Regions from separate parts of the Rhizobium leguminosarum genome, predicted to be linked through region 2. Evidence: riboswitches for the same ligand, from Rfam matches in the RefSeq annotation. Region 2 holds a riboswitch; the other holds the start of a gene.
What was found. A riboswitch is a leader RNA that binds a small molecule or an ion and turns the genes downstream of it on or off. The one in region 2 is predicted to bind S-adenosylmethionine.

Region 1: another riboswitch for S-adenosylmethionine. It lies ahead of BA011_RS22575 (O-succinylhomoserine sulfhydrylase); the one in region 2 lies ahead of metA (homoserine O-acetyltransferase MetA).

Annotation. Positions count from the first base shown of each region.
Region 1 is NZ_CP016286.1:4,636,273-4,642,199, forward strand. It holds gene BA011_RS22555 (aspartate aminotransferase family protein) at 1-587, shown strand, start outside; gene argF (ornithine carbamoyltransferase) at 630-1,544, shown strand; gene BA011_RS22565 (Hsp33 family molecular chaperone) at 1,636-2,628, shown strand; gene apaG (Co2+/Mg2+ efflux protein ApaG) at 2,842-3,234, opposite strand; gene BA011_RS22575 (O-succinylhomoserine sulfhydrylase) at 3,608-4,792, opposite strand; SAM riboswitch at 4,835-4,913, opposite strand; gene BA011_RS22580 (2'-deoxycytidine 5'-triphosphate deaminase) at 4,987-5,927, shown strand, end outside.
Region 2 is NZ_CP016286.1:3,888,908-3,894,834, reverse strand. It holds gene BA011_RS19060 (ABC-F family ATP-binding cassette domain-containing protein) at 1-1,751, shown strand, start outside; gene BA011_RS19055 (hypothetical protein) at 1,872-2,501, shown strand; gene BA011_RS19050 (ABC transporter ATP-binding protein/permease) at 2,573-4,465, opposite strand; SAM riboswitch at 4,580-4,657, shown strand; gene metA (homoserine O-acetyltransferase MetA) at 4,706-5,629, shown strand; gene BA011_RS19040 (aldose epimerase family protein) at 5,855-5,927, shown strand, end outside.

The DNA of each region.
Region 1 (5,927 bases), 750 kb from region 2:
TCTGCGACGAGAACGGCCTGCTGTTGATCCTCGACGAGGTTCAGACCGGCGTCGGCCGAACCGGCAAGCTCTTCGCCCATGAATGGTCTGGCATCACCCCCGACATCATGGCTGTCGCCAAGGGCATCGGCGGCGGTTTCCCGCTCGGCGCCTGCCTCGCAACGGCCGAGGCCGCCTCCGGCATGAAGGCCGGCACGCATGGCTCGACCTATGGCGGCAATCCGCTCGCCATGGCCGTCGGCAGCGCCGTGCTCGACATCATCCTTGCCGATGGCTTCCTCCAGCAGGTGCGCGACGTAGCACTTGTCTTCCGCCAGGGCCTCGCCTCGCTGAAGGATCGTTATCCCGACGTGATCGAAGATGTGCGCGGCGAGGGCCTTTTGCTCGGCATCAAGGCTGCCGTTCCCTCAGCCGAACTGCTGCAGGCGATCCGCGCCGCCCATCTGCTCGGCGTGCCTGCCGGCGACAACGTCATCCGCCTTCTTCCGCCGCTCGTGGTCACCGCCGAGGAAGCCCGCGAGGGCCTTGCCCGCGTCGAACGCGCCGCCGAGAGCATTCGCGCCTCCAAGGTCAAGAAGACGGCTTGAAGAGATTGCCGCCTTCGGGCGCAGCACAGGTAAGAAGACGATATGAGCCCTAAACATTTCCTCGATCTTTCGGCGGTCACATCAGCCGATCTCAGAACCATCATGAACGATGCGCTTTCCCGCAAGCAGGCCTTCAAGGCAGGCCAGGGCGACAAGCCGCTCGCCGGCAAGATGCTGGCGATGATCTTCGAGAAGCCGTCGACGCGCACCCGCGTCTCCTTCGACGTCGGCATGCGCCAGCTCGGCGGCGAAACGCTGTTCCTGTCCGGCACCGAGATGCAGCTCGGCCGCGCCGAGACGATCGGCGACACCGCCAAGGTGCTGTCGCGCTATGTCGATGCGATCATGATCCGCACCACCGAGCATTCCAGGCTGCTGGAGCTTGCCCAGCATGCGACCGTGCCCGTGATCAATGCGCTGACGGATGACACCCATCCCTGCCAGATCATGGCCGATATCATGACCTTCGAAGAGCATCGCGGCCCGATCAAGGGCAAGACCATCGCCTGGACCGGCGACGGCAACAATGTGCTGCATTCGCTGGTCGAGGGTGCCGCGCGTTTCGGCTATCGCATGAACATGGCCGTGCCCCTTGGCTCGGAGCCAAAGGATCACTATCTGAACTGGGCCCGCAATGAGGGCGCCGAAATCATGCTTTGCCATGATGCCGACCGTGCGGTCGCCGGCGTCGATTGCGTGGTGACCGATACCTGGGTCTCCATGAATCAGGAACATCGGGCCCGGGGTCACAATGTCTTCCAGCCTTATCAGGTCAACGCGGCCTTGATGGCGAAAGCCGGCAATGATGCATTGTTCATGCATTGCCTGCCCGCCCATCGCGGTGAGGAAGTGACGGATGATGTGATTGACGGTCCGCAGTCCGTGGTCTTCGATGAGGCGGAAAACCGTCTTCATGCGCAGAAGTCCATTCTTGCTTGGTGCCTGGGCGCGATCTGAACCATAATCGGACGTCGAGAGTGAAAGATCTCGCGACCGCGCGAGCGAAGGGCACGCTGGCCCATCGCTCTGAAAACTAGGAGTGAAAGCCATGGCAGAAGCTGCAGCCGCCCTCGGCCAGTTCGATTTCGCCGGCGATGACCATGTCGTCCCTTTCCAGGTGGAGGGGCTGGATGTGCGCGGCCGCGCCGTCCAGCTCGGCCCGATGCTCGATGCGATCCTAGAGCGCCATCATTATCCGGCACCCGTTGCCCGGCTGCTTGCCGAAGTCGTCGTGCTGACGGTGCTGCTTGGTACCTCGCTGAAGTTCGACGGCAAGTTCACGGTGCAGACCAAGGGCGACGGCCCGGTCGATCTTCTCGTCGCCGATTTCTCGACGCCGGAAAATGTCCGCGCCTATGCCCGTTTCGATCAGGCGCTGCTCAACAAGGCAATCGAGGCGGGTGAAACCGAGCCGGAGCAATTGCTCGGCAAGGGCGTGCTCGCCTTCACCATCGACCAGGGCAAGTTCAGTCAGCCCTACCAGGGCATCGTTCCGCTCGACGGCACCACGCTGGAAGAAATTGCCGGCGTCTATTTCCGCCAATCGGAGCAGATCCCGACGCGCGTGCGCCTCGCCGCGGCCGAACTCTTCGATCGCGACGATGCGGGCAAGCCGCGCCATCGCTGGCGGGCCGGCGGCCTCGTCGCCCAGTTCCTGCCGGAAGCGCCGGAGCGCATGCGCCAGCCGGATCTCCACGGCGGCGACGGCGACACCGGCAGCCGCCCGCATGGCGAGGACGATGCCTGGCTCGAAGCCCGTTCGCTGGTCGAGACCATCGACGCCGATGAACTCACCGATCCGCTTGTCGGCACCGAGCGGCTGCTGTTCCGCCTGTTCCACGAACGCGGCGTCCGCGTCTACGAACCGCGCGCCGTCTTCGACCGCTGCAGCTGCTCGCGCGACAAGATCAAGGGCGTGCTGAAGGGCTTCTCGGCCGAGGAGATCGAGGCCAGCCAGGAAGATGGCGAAATCGCCGTGACCTGCGAATTCTGCTCGACCACTTACCGCTTCGAGCCGGCCGAGCTTCAGCCGGCGGAATAGGCGCGGTTCGCGCGAATGGCTGCCCCTCACCCTAACCCTCTCCCCGTAAACGGGGCGAGGGGACGTGCCTTGCGAGAGGTGGGCGAGGAACGGAGATGTCGGCGGCATGGTCCCTTCGCCCCGTTTACGGGGAGAAGGTGGCGGCAGCCGGATGAGGGGCCGGTATCGGCGATCTCGTGGGCCGAGGTGTCGTGCCGCCTGTGGCGTTACACGTCAGTTGAGCACGCGCAGCAGCCCGGGTGAATCCAGCGAGAAGGCGGGGATGTCGACATCGAACATCTCGCCGTCGTCCGTTTCCATCTGGTAATGGCCGAACATCAGCCCTGAGGGCGTGTCGAGCGGGCAGCCGGAGGAATATTCGTAGGTGTCGCCGGGGCTCAGCCGCGGCTGCTCGCCGACGACGCCGGGGCCGGTCACCTCGTCCACCTGGCCGTTCTGGTCGGTGATGTTCCAGTAACGGTTGACCAGCCGAACGGCTATGCCGGAATTGTTGCTGATGACAATCCGGTAACCCCAGACATAGCGGTCGTCTTCCGGATCGGATTGCTCCTCCAGATAGAACGGCTCGACGACTACTTCGATCTCTCTTGTGAGGGCGCGATACATGCCTTGCACCTTAGTCAAGATATGTTACCCGTATCTTATAAGAGGCCCTGTCCGTCAAGAAACGGAACAATTATCATCGCTGAAATGGCTGTGATCCGAAGGCTTTTCGATCGTTAAGCCTAATTGTCAGTGTTAATTCGGTTTCGGAACGCCGCGGCGGGCGAACTTGTTCCCCCCCGGTCTCACCTTGGTGAGATCCGGTCTCACCTTGGGGAGATCTGGCCTCACCCAGTGAGATCTGGGCACGGCCGAACCCCAAGCATGTCGCGCAAAAGTGTGCAGCGGTTTTGCGATAACGACATGCGTAAAAACAAAAACTAAAGCGCGAGGAGCGAATGCGACGCGCTTAGAGGTCCGGCCGCTTATCCCTAGATCAGGCCGAGACCTTGGCAAGTGCCCGCGCGAAATCCTCGATCAGGTCATCGGTATCCTCGATGCCGGCCGACAGGCGGACCGTGCCCGGAGAAATGCCGAGTTCGGCGCGCGCCTCTTCGGTCAGGTTCTTGTGCGTCGTCGTTGCCGGATGGGTGATCAGGCTCTTGCTGTCGCCGAGATTGTTGGAGATCTTGATGATCTCGAGCGCGTTCTGCAGCGCGAAGGCCGCATCCTTGCCGCCCTTCAGCTCGAAGGCGACCAGCGTCGAGCCGCCGGTCATCTGCTTGGCGATGATATCGGCCTGCGGGTGGTCCTTGCGGCCCGGATAAATCACCTTGGCGACCTTGCCTTGCTCGGCCAGGAAGTCGGCGATCTTTGCCGCATTTTCGGTCTGCTGGCGCACGCGCAGCGGCAGCGTCTCGATGCCCTTCAACAGCGTCCAGGCGTTGAACGGCGACATCGCCGGGCCGGTATGGCGGAAATAATCGTGCAGGTTCTCGTCGATCCATTCCTTGTCCGAAAGCACGACGCCGCCGAGGCAGCGGCCCTGGCCGTCAATATGCTTGGTGGCGGAATAGACGACGATATGGGCGCCGAGTTCCAAAGGTTTCTGGAAGAGCGGTGTGGCGAAGACGTTGTCGACGACGACCTTGGCGCCGATCTGGTTGGCGAGCTTGGCAACGCCTGCGATATCGATCACTTCGAGCGTCGGATTGGTCGGGCTTTCCAGGAAGAACACCTTGGTCTTCGGCGTGATCGCTTTTTCCCAGTTCGCCAGATCCCGGCCGTCGATCAGCGTGCAGTCAATGCCGTATTTCGGTGCGAGCGTCTCGACGACCCAGCGGCAGGAACCGAAGAGGGCGCGGGCAGCGACGATATGATCGCCGGCCTTCAACTGGCAAAGGATGGCAGCGGTGACGGCCGCCATGCCGGAAGCCGTGGCGCGGGCGTCTTCAGCACCTTCGAGCATGCACATGCGCTTTTCGAACATGTCGTTGGTGGGGCTGCCATAGCGGGCGTAGATGAAGCCCTCCGTCTCGCCCTTGAAGCGGGCTTCGGCCGCCTCCGACGTCTCGTAGACGAAGCCTTGGGTGAGATAGATTGCCTCGGACGTCTCGCCATATTGCGAACGCAGCGTGCCACCGTGAACGAGTTGGGTTGCCGGGCGCCAGGTCTTGCTCATGCCATCACCTTCACATAACAAAAAAACCGGTCGCAAAAGCAGACCGGTTTCAACCCGGTCTTTTTAGCCACTTGTTTAACGTGGCTGCAAGCCGACCGGCCAAATCACCACGGGATAATTCTGCAATACTGCTGTTAGCTGCTTGCGTCAATTCCCCGAGTTTGGTTTTGTCGGCGGCAAATGATGGATGAGGCATGATGGCTCGCGAAACGGGAATTCTGGCGGATCGCGCGATCTCCGCGCTGTTCGAAACGGGGCGTCTGATCTCCGAGCGGGAGCTGGACCGCGACCAGATCCAGCCGGCAAGCCTCGATCTGCGCTTGGGCGGCAAGGCGTTTCGCGTGCGCGCCAGCTTCATGCCAGGCCCCTCGCATCTGGTGTCCGACAAGCTCGACCGGCTGAGCCTGCACGTGATCGACCTCTCCGAGGGGGCGGTGCTCGAAACCGGCTGCGTCTACATCGTGCCGCTGATGGAGAGCTTAGCGCTGCCGGCTGACATGTCGGCCTCGGCCAATCCGAAGAGCTCGACCGGGCGGCTGGATATCTTCACCCGCGTCATCACCGATTACGCCCAGGAATTCGACAAGATCCCATCAGGCTATTCCGGCCCGCTCTATCTCGAAATCAGCCCGCGCACCTTCCCGATCGTCGTGCGCCGCGGCTCACGCCTGTCGCAGATCCGTTTCCGCGTCGGCCAGGCGCTGCTCGGCGAGCCGGAACTGTTGAAGCTGCACGAGAGCGAGACGCTGGTCGCCAGCAAGCTGCCGAACGTTTCCGGCGGCGGCATCGCCCTGTCGATCGACCTCGCCGGAGACAAGGACGGCCTGATCGGTTATCGCGGCAAACATCACACTGCCGTCGTCGACGTCGACAAGAAGGCCGAGCACGACCTCTTCGATTTCTGGGAACCGCTCCACAGCCGCGGCCGCAACGAGCTGATCCTCGATCCCGATGAGTTCTATATCCTCGTCTCGCGCGAGGCCGTGCACGTGCCGCCGGATTACGCCGCCGAGATGACCCCCTTCGATCCGCTGGTCGGCGAGTTCCGCGTCCATTATGCCGGCTTCTTCGATCCGGGCTTTGGCCATGCGCCGGCCGGCGGCCGCGGCAGCCGCGCCGTGCTCGAAGTGCGCAG
Region 2 (5,927 bases):
GTGCTGGCCTGCAGATCGAGCCCGGTGATAAAATCTGTCTCGTCGGGCGCAACGGCTCGGGAAAATCGACGCTGCTGAAGATTGCCGCCGGCCTGGTCGAGGCGCAATCCGGCGAGGTCTTCCGCCATCCGTCCTCGACGGTGCGCTATCTCGAACAGGCGCCGGATTTTGCCGGCTTCAACACGGTGCAGGCCTATGCCGAGGCCGGCCTCGGGCCAGGCGATGACCCCTATCGTGTCACCTATCTGCTGTCGCATCTCGGTCTGAGCGGCGATGAAGACCCCAAAATGCTGTCCGGTGGCGAATCGCGGCGCGCAGCCCTTGCCCGGGTTATGGCACCGGAGCCGGACATTCTTCTGCTCGACGAACCGACCAACCATCTCGACCTGCCGACCATCGAATGGCTGGAAGGCGAGCTGCAAAAGACGCGCAGCGCCTTGGTGCTGATTTCGCACGACCGGCGTTTCCTCGAAAAGGTCTCGACGGCAACCGTCTGGCTCGACCGCGGCACCTCGCGGCGGCTCGACAGAGGTTTTGCGCATTTCGAAGCCTGGCGCGACCAGGTGCTGGAGGCCGAGGAGCTGGAGCAGCACAAGCTCGGCAAGTCGATCGAGCGTGAGGAGCACTGGCTGCGCTACGGCGTCACGGCGCGGCGCAAGCGTAACATGCGCCGTCTCGGCGAGCTGCAGACGATGCGCTCGAACTATCGCGGCCACAAGGGGCCGCAGGGCACGGTGCAGGCGACGGTTTCGGACGCGCAGGAATCCGGCAAGCTGGTGATCGAGGCCGACAACATCACCAAGAGCTTCGGCGAGCGGGCAATCGTCACGCCGTTTTCGATCCGGGTGCATCGCGGCGACTGCATTGGTCTGGTCGGGCCGAACGGCGCCGGCAAGACGACGCTGCTGAAGATGCTGATCGGGCAGCTTTCACCCGATAGCGGCATCGTCAAGCTCGGTACCAATCTGGAGATTGCGACGCTCGACCAGAAACGCGAGGATCTTGATCCCGAGGATACGCTTGCCAACTATCTCACGGATGGGCGCGGCGAAAACCTGCTCGTCAACGGCGAGCAGCGCCATGTCACCGGCTACATGAAGGAATTTCTGTTCCAGCCGGAACAGGCGCGTACGCCGATCAGAAACCTCTCTGGCGGCGAACGCGCCCGGCTGATGCTGGCACGCATCCTTTCGCGCCCGACGAACCTCTTGATCCTCGACGAGCCGACCAACGATCTCGATATCGAAACGCTCGATCTTCTGCAGGAAATTGTCGCCGGCTTTCCCGGCACCGTCATTCTCGTCAGCCACGACCGCGATTTCCTCGACCGCACCGTGACCTCGACGATTGCACCCGCCGTGCCGGATGCGCCTGATGGTCGCTGGATCGAATATGCCGGCGGCTACTCGGACATGCTTGTACAGCGCAAGGGCGCGCTCGAGGAGCGTAAGAGGGCCGAGAAGGCGGCGGAGAAGCCGAAGACCCAGCAAGCAACAGCTTCAGGCAGCTCGAAGGTCAAGCTCTCCTTCAAGCAGAAATTCGCACTGGAAAACCTGCCGAAGGAAATGGCGAAGGCCGAAGCCGAAATCGCCAAGCGCGAACAGGTGATGGCAGATCCCAATCTTTTCACGCGCGATCCTGCAACCTTCAACCGGCTTGCCGGCGAGATGGAGAAACTGCGCGCCAGCCTGACTGACATGGAAGAAGAGTGGCTGGAGCTCGAAATGCTGCGGGAAAAGCTGGAAGGCTGAGATTTTCTCGAGGCTCGAGGCTCACTTTTCCTTGATTCGTCAGCGTGTCGTCCTGCGGCATAAGGTGCCGTCCGGCAGCCGGGGATATTGCCGATCGCAATGGCGACAAGGAAAAGTCATATGTCTCGCAAGCCACATTCCCGTTTTCTCACAGCACTTACCGCCGGCAGCCTCGTTGCGCTTGCCCTGTCGCAAGCCGCACAGGCGCAGGCTGCCCAGCGCATTCGTGTTCGCGGCGCAATCGAAAGCCTCACCGGCGATACGCTCGTCGTCAAGACGCGCGAGGGCAAAGATGCGACGGTCGCGCTGAAGGCCGGCTGGAAGGTCGGCGGCATCAGACAAGCTTCCGTCGAGGATATCAAACCCGGCGATTTCGTCGGCGTCGCTTCGCTTCCGAAGGGCACGGGCCCGGACGGGGCGATCGAGGTGCTGATCTTTCCGGCGTCGATGAAGGGAACCGGTGAGGGCAACCGTCCTTGGGATGCGCAGCCGAACAGCCAGATGACCAACGCGACTGTCAGCAACGCCGTCAAATCCGTCGACGGCCACACGATCACGCTGACCTATCAAGGCAAGGAAAAGACCATCACGATTGCCGATGGCACGCCGATCGTGACGTTGACGCCTGCGACCAAGGATGATCTGAAGCCCGGCGCCGGCGTCGTAGTCACCGGCGAGACGGCGGCGGATGGCAGCATCTCGGCCAGCCAGATCGCCGTCGGTCTCAACGGCGTCATACCGCCGATGTGACCAGCGGCTCAAATCCTCGTCTTATGCATGCCGTCATCCCAAAACCGCTCCACACTTTTGGACGGCATGCATTAAAGCGCCGGCGCGGGCACGGCGGCAGCGCCGGCACTGGCGCTGGCGCCGGTCTGGACGGCAGGCGGCGGTTCCTCGGATTTTGACGGCAGCGCCTGCAGATGCAGCACGCGCGGCTTCAGCGCCTCGAGATAGGCCTCGGAGCGGCCGATATAGATCATGCCGCTTTCGGGCATCGAGGTGAGCAGTTTGGCCATTGTTTCCTGCAATTCCGGCTCCATGCCTTCCAGCACTTCGTCGAAGATGATCCAGCGCGGGCGCACGAGAAGCAGCCGGGCAAATCCGATCGCTTTCTGCTGGTCGCTGTCGAGCAGCTTGTCCCAGCGGGCGCGGGTTTCGAGCCTTGCGATCAGCGAATGCAGACCAACCTTGTCGAGGGCCGCCTCGACGTCGGCTTTCTCGTAGGCTTCGGGACGTTCGGGAAAGGCCAGCGCCTCGCGCAATGAGCCGCCGGGGACATAGGCCAGCTGAGGAACGAAGAGCATGTCGTCGATCGGCGGCAGGCCTATCGTGCCGCTGCCGCACGGCCAGAGGCCGGCCATCGCCTGGAAGAGCAGCTTGCGGTTGACGCTGTGATCGCCGTTGATCATGATCTTTTCGCCGGCCTTGATCACGACACTGGTTTCACGCAGGCGGAAACCGCCGCATTCCTCGATGTCTTCGCCGACCTTGGCGACGATCACCACGTCCTTCAGCGTCAGCGTGTCGGGCGCGGCGTTTTCATAGGCGATGCTGTCCTTCAGGTCGAAGTCCTCTTCCATCTCGACCAGCGCCTGGCGGAAATCGGTGACGCGCATCAGCGTGGCGCGCCATTCGGCGATCGGGCCGAAATTGGACACGTACCAGCGCAGCGCCGTGTTGACCTGGTTGAAGGCACCGACGGACATCATCAGCTGGCCGAGGGTGAGACCGCCGGAGAAATAGGCGGGGGCGGCGACGATGATCGGAATGACGATCACCAGCCAGCCATAGCCGGCCGAAACCCAGGTGAGATTGGTATTGGCCATGGCAAGCCGCTTGACGACTGTCAGGACCGAGCTGATATCGGTGTTGATGCGCCGGCGCTCGTTCTCCTCGCCGCGGGCAACAGTAATTGCCGGCATGTTCTCATTGGCATGCATCAGCGTGAAGCGAAGCTCGGCTTCTTTCGAAAAACGGTCGGCATTGAGCTTCACCAGCTTCCGACCGACGACCTGACTCAGCACCGAGGCGGAAGCGGCATAAAAAATCGCCGCCCAGACCATGTAGCCCGGAATGGAGAAGCTATGGCCGCTGATGCGGAAGATGAAGCCGCTGGAAAGTTCCCAGAGCACGCCGATGAAGCTCACCAGAAGAATGGTCGACTGCAGCAGGCCGAGAACCAATCCCGTCGTGCTTTCGGCGAGGTTGCGGGAATCTTCGTGCAGGCGCTGGTCCGGATTGACGCCGATCAGGCCGCTGGAGGCGAGCCGCAGCGCTCGCTTGCGCTTCAGCCACTGGTCGACCAGATCGCGCGACAAGCCTTCGCGCATATAGAGCGCCGTCATCTGATTCAGCCAGGCCTGCAGCACGTTGAGCAGCAGCAGTGTGCCGGCGATCATCGCGAAGATTTCGAGTTGGTGGAAGAATTCGCCGAGGTCGCGGCGCTCCAGCGAGTCGTAGAAGGGCGCATTCCACTCGTTCAAAATGACCTGGCCGTAGGACGTCGCCAGGATAACGAGGATCAGCACGGTCGCCAGAAACAGCACCTTGCCACGCACTTCCGAATTCCAGAATGCTGAGAACATGACGCCGAGGCGATATGTCAGGCTTAAATCATACCCTACCCTATCCTGCCTCCGGATGCCCGGCCTCCCCTCGATTTTATCTGCCATTACGCTTTTCCAAATCGCCCATACCCTTATAAATAACATGGTGGCGTTACCGGTCTATCAACAGATTCTATCAGTCATTAAAGTGTGATGATGCTTGCATGAGTCTCTCCTGCATGTATTCGCCAGTTGATTCGCAATCCGACTGGGTCTAATTAAGGCCTCCGTGGTGATTTGGCCGGCCGGCTTGCAGCCACGTTAAAAAAGTCGCTAAAGGGCCGCGTGCGGACCGGTAGCGATTTTTGTCGCCGCCGGTTTTTTGTTTTTGATCGAGTGTCCGCAATGCCCATCAAGATCCCCGATACGCTGCCCGCCTTCGAAACCCTGGTTCAGGAGGGTGTGCGGGTGATGACCGAGACGTTGGCGATCCGTCAGGATATCCGACCGTTGCAGATCGGGCTGCTCAACCTCATGCCGAACAAGATCAAGACCGAACTGCAGATGGCCCGCCTCGTCGGCGCCTCGCCGCTGCAGGTGGAGCTGTCGCTCATTCGCATCGGCGGCCACAAGGCGAAGAATACGTCCGAGGATCATCTTCTTGCCTTCTACCAGACCTGGGAGGAGGTGAAGCACCGCAAGTTCGACGGCTTCATCATCACCGGGGCGCCGATCGAGCTTTTGCCCTATGAGGACGTCACCTATTGGCCGGAGATGAAGGAGATTCTCGACTGGACGGAAACGAATGTCCATTCGACGATGAACGTCTGCTGGGGCGCGATGGCGGCGGTCTATCATTTTCACGGCGTTCCGAAATACGAGCTGAAAGAGAAGGCCTTCGGCGTCTACCGCCACCGGAACCTGAAGCCTTCCTCGATCTATCTCAACGGCTTTTCCGACAATTTCGAAGTGCCGGTGTCGCGCTGGACCGAGGTGCGCCGCGCCGATATCGAGAAATCCGAAAGCCTGGAGATCCTGATGGAGTCCAGCGAAATGGGCGTCTGCCTCGTGCACGAGAAGAGAGGCCGGCGGCTCTACATGTTCAACCATGTCGAATATGATTCCACCTCGCTTTCCGACGAGTATTTCCGCGACGTCAATGCCGGGGTGCCGATCAAGATGCCGCACAATTACTTCCCGCATAACGATCCGGCGCTTGCGCCGCAGAACCGCTGGCGCAGCCATGCGCATCTTTTGTTCGGCAACTGGATCAACGAAATCTACCAGACCACGCCCTTTGATGTGGAAGAGATCGGCACCGATCTCTGACCGTTGCCAATCGCGCTGCGAGCCGATGCCGCGCACTACTGCTGAGGCTCTTCTTTCTGATCCGCCGGTTGCGGATCGAAGCAAATCCGGGCAGGTTCCTGTCCTGAAGCCTACCACACCGCGCGTCTTCGTCGGACGTGCAATGCACACTTTCAATCGCTGCACATTCCTCAAATCGATTCCGAATTGAGGAATGTGCAGCAGGGACAGAATGGACGGTCGATCATGTCGGATAAGTTGGAGCGGGACGTTTTCGGGCAGACGCAGGCGGGCGAGACCGTCTATCGCGTCGTGATCA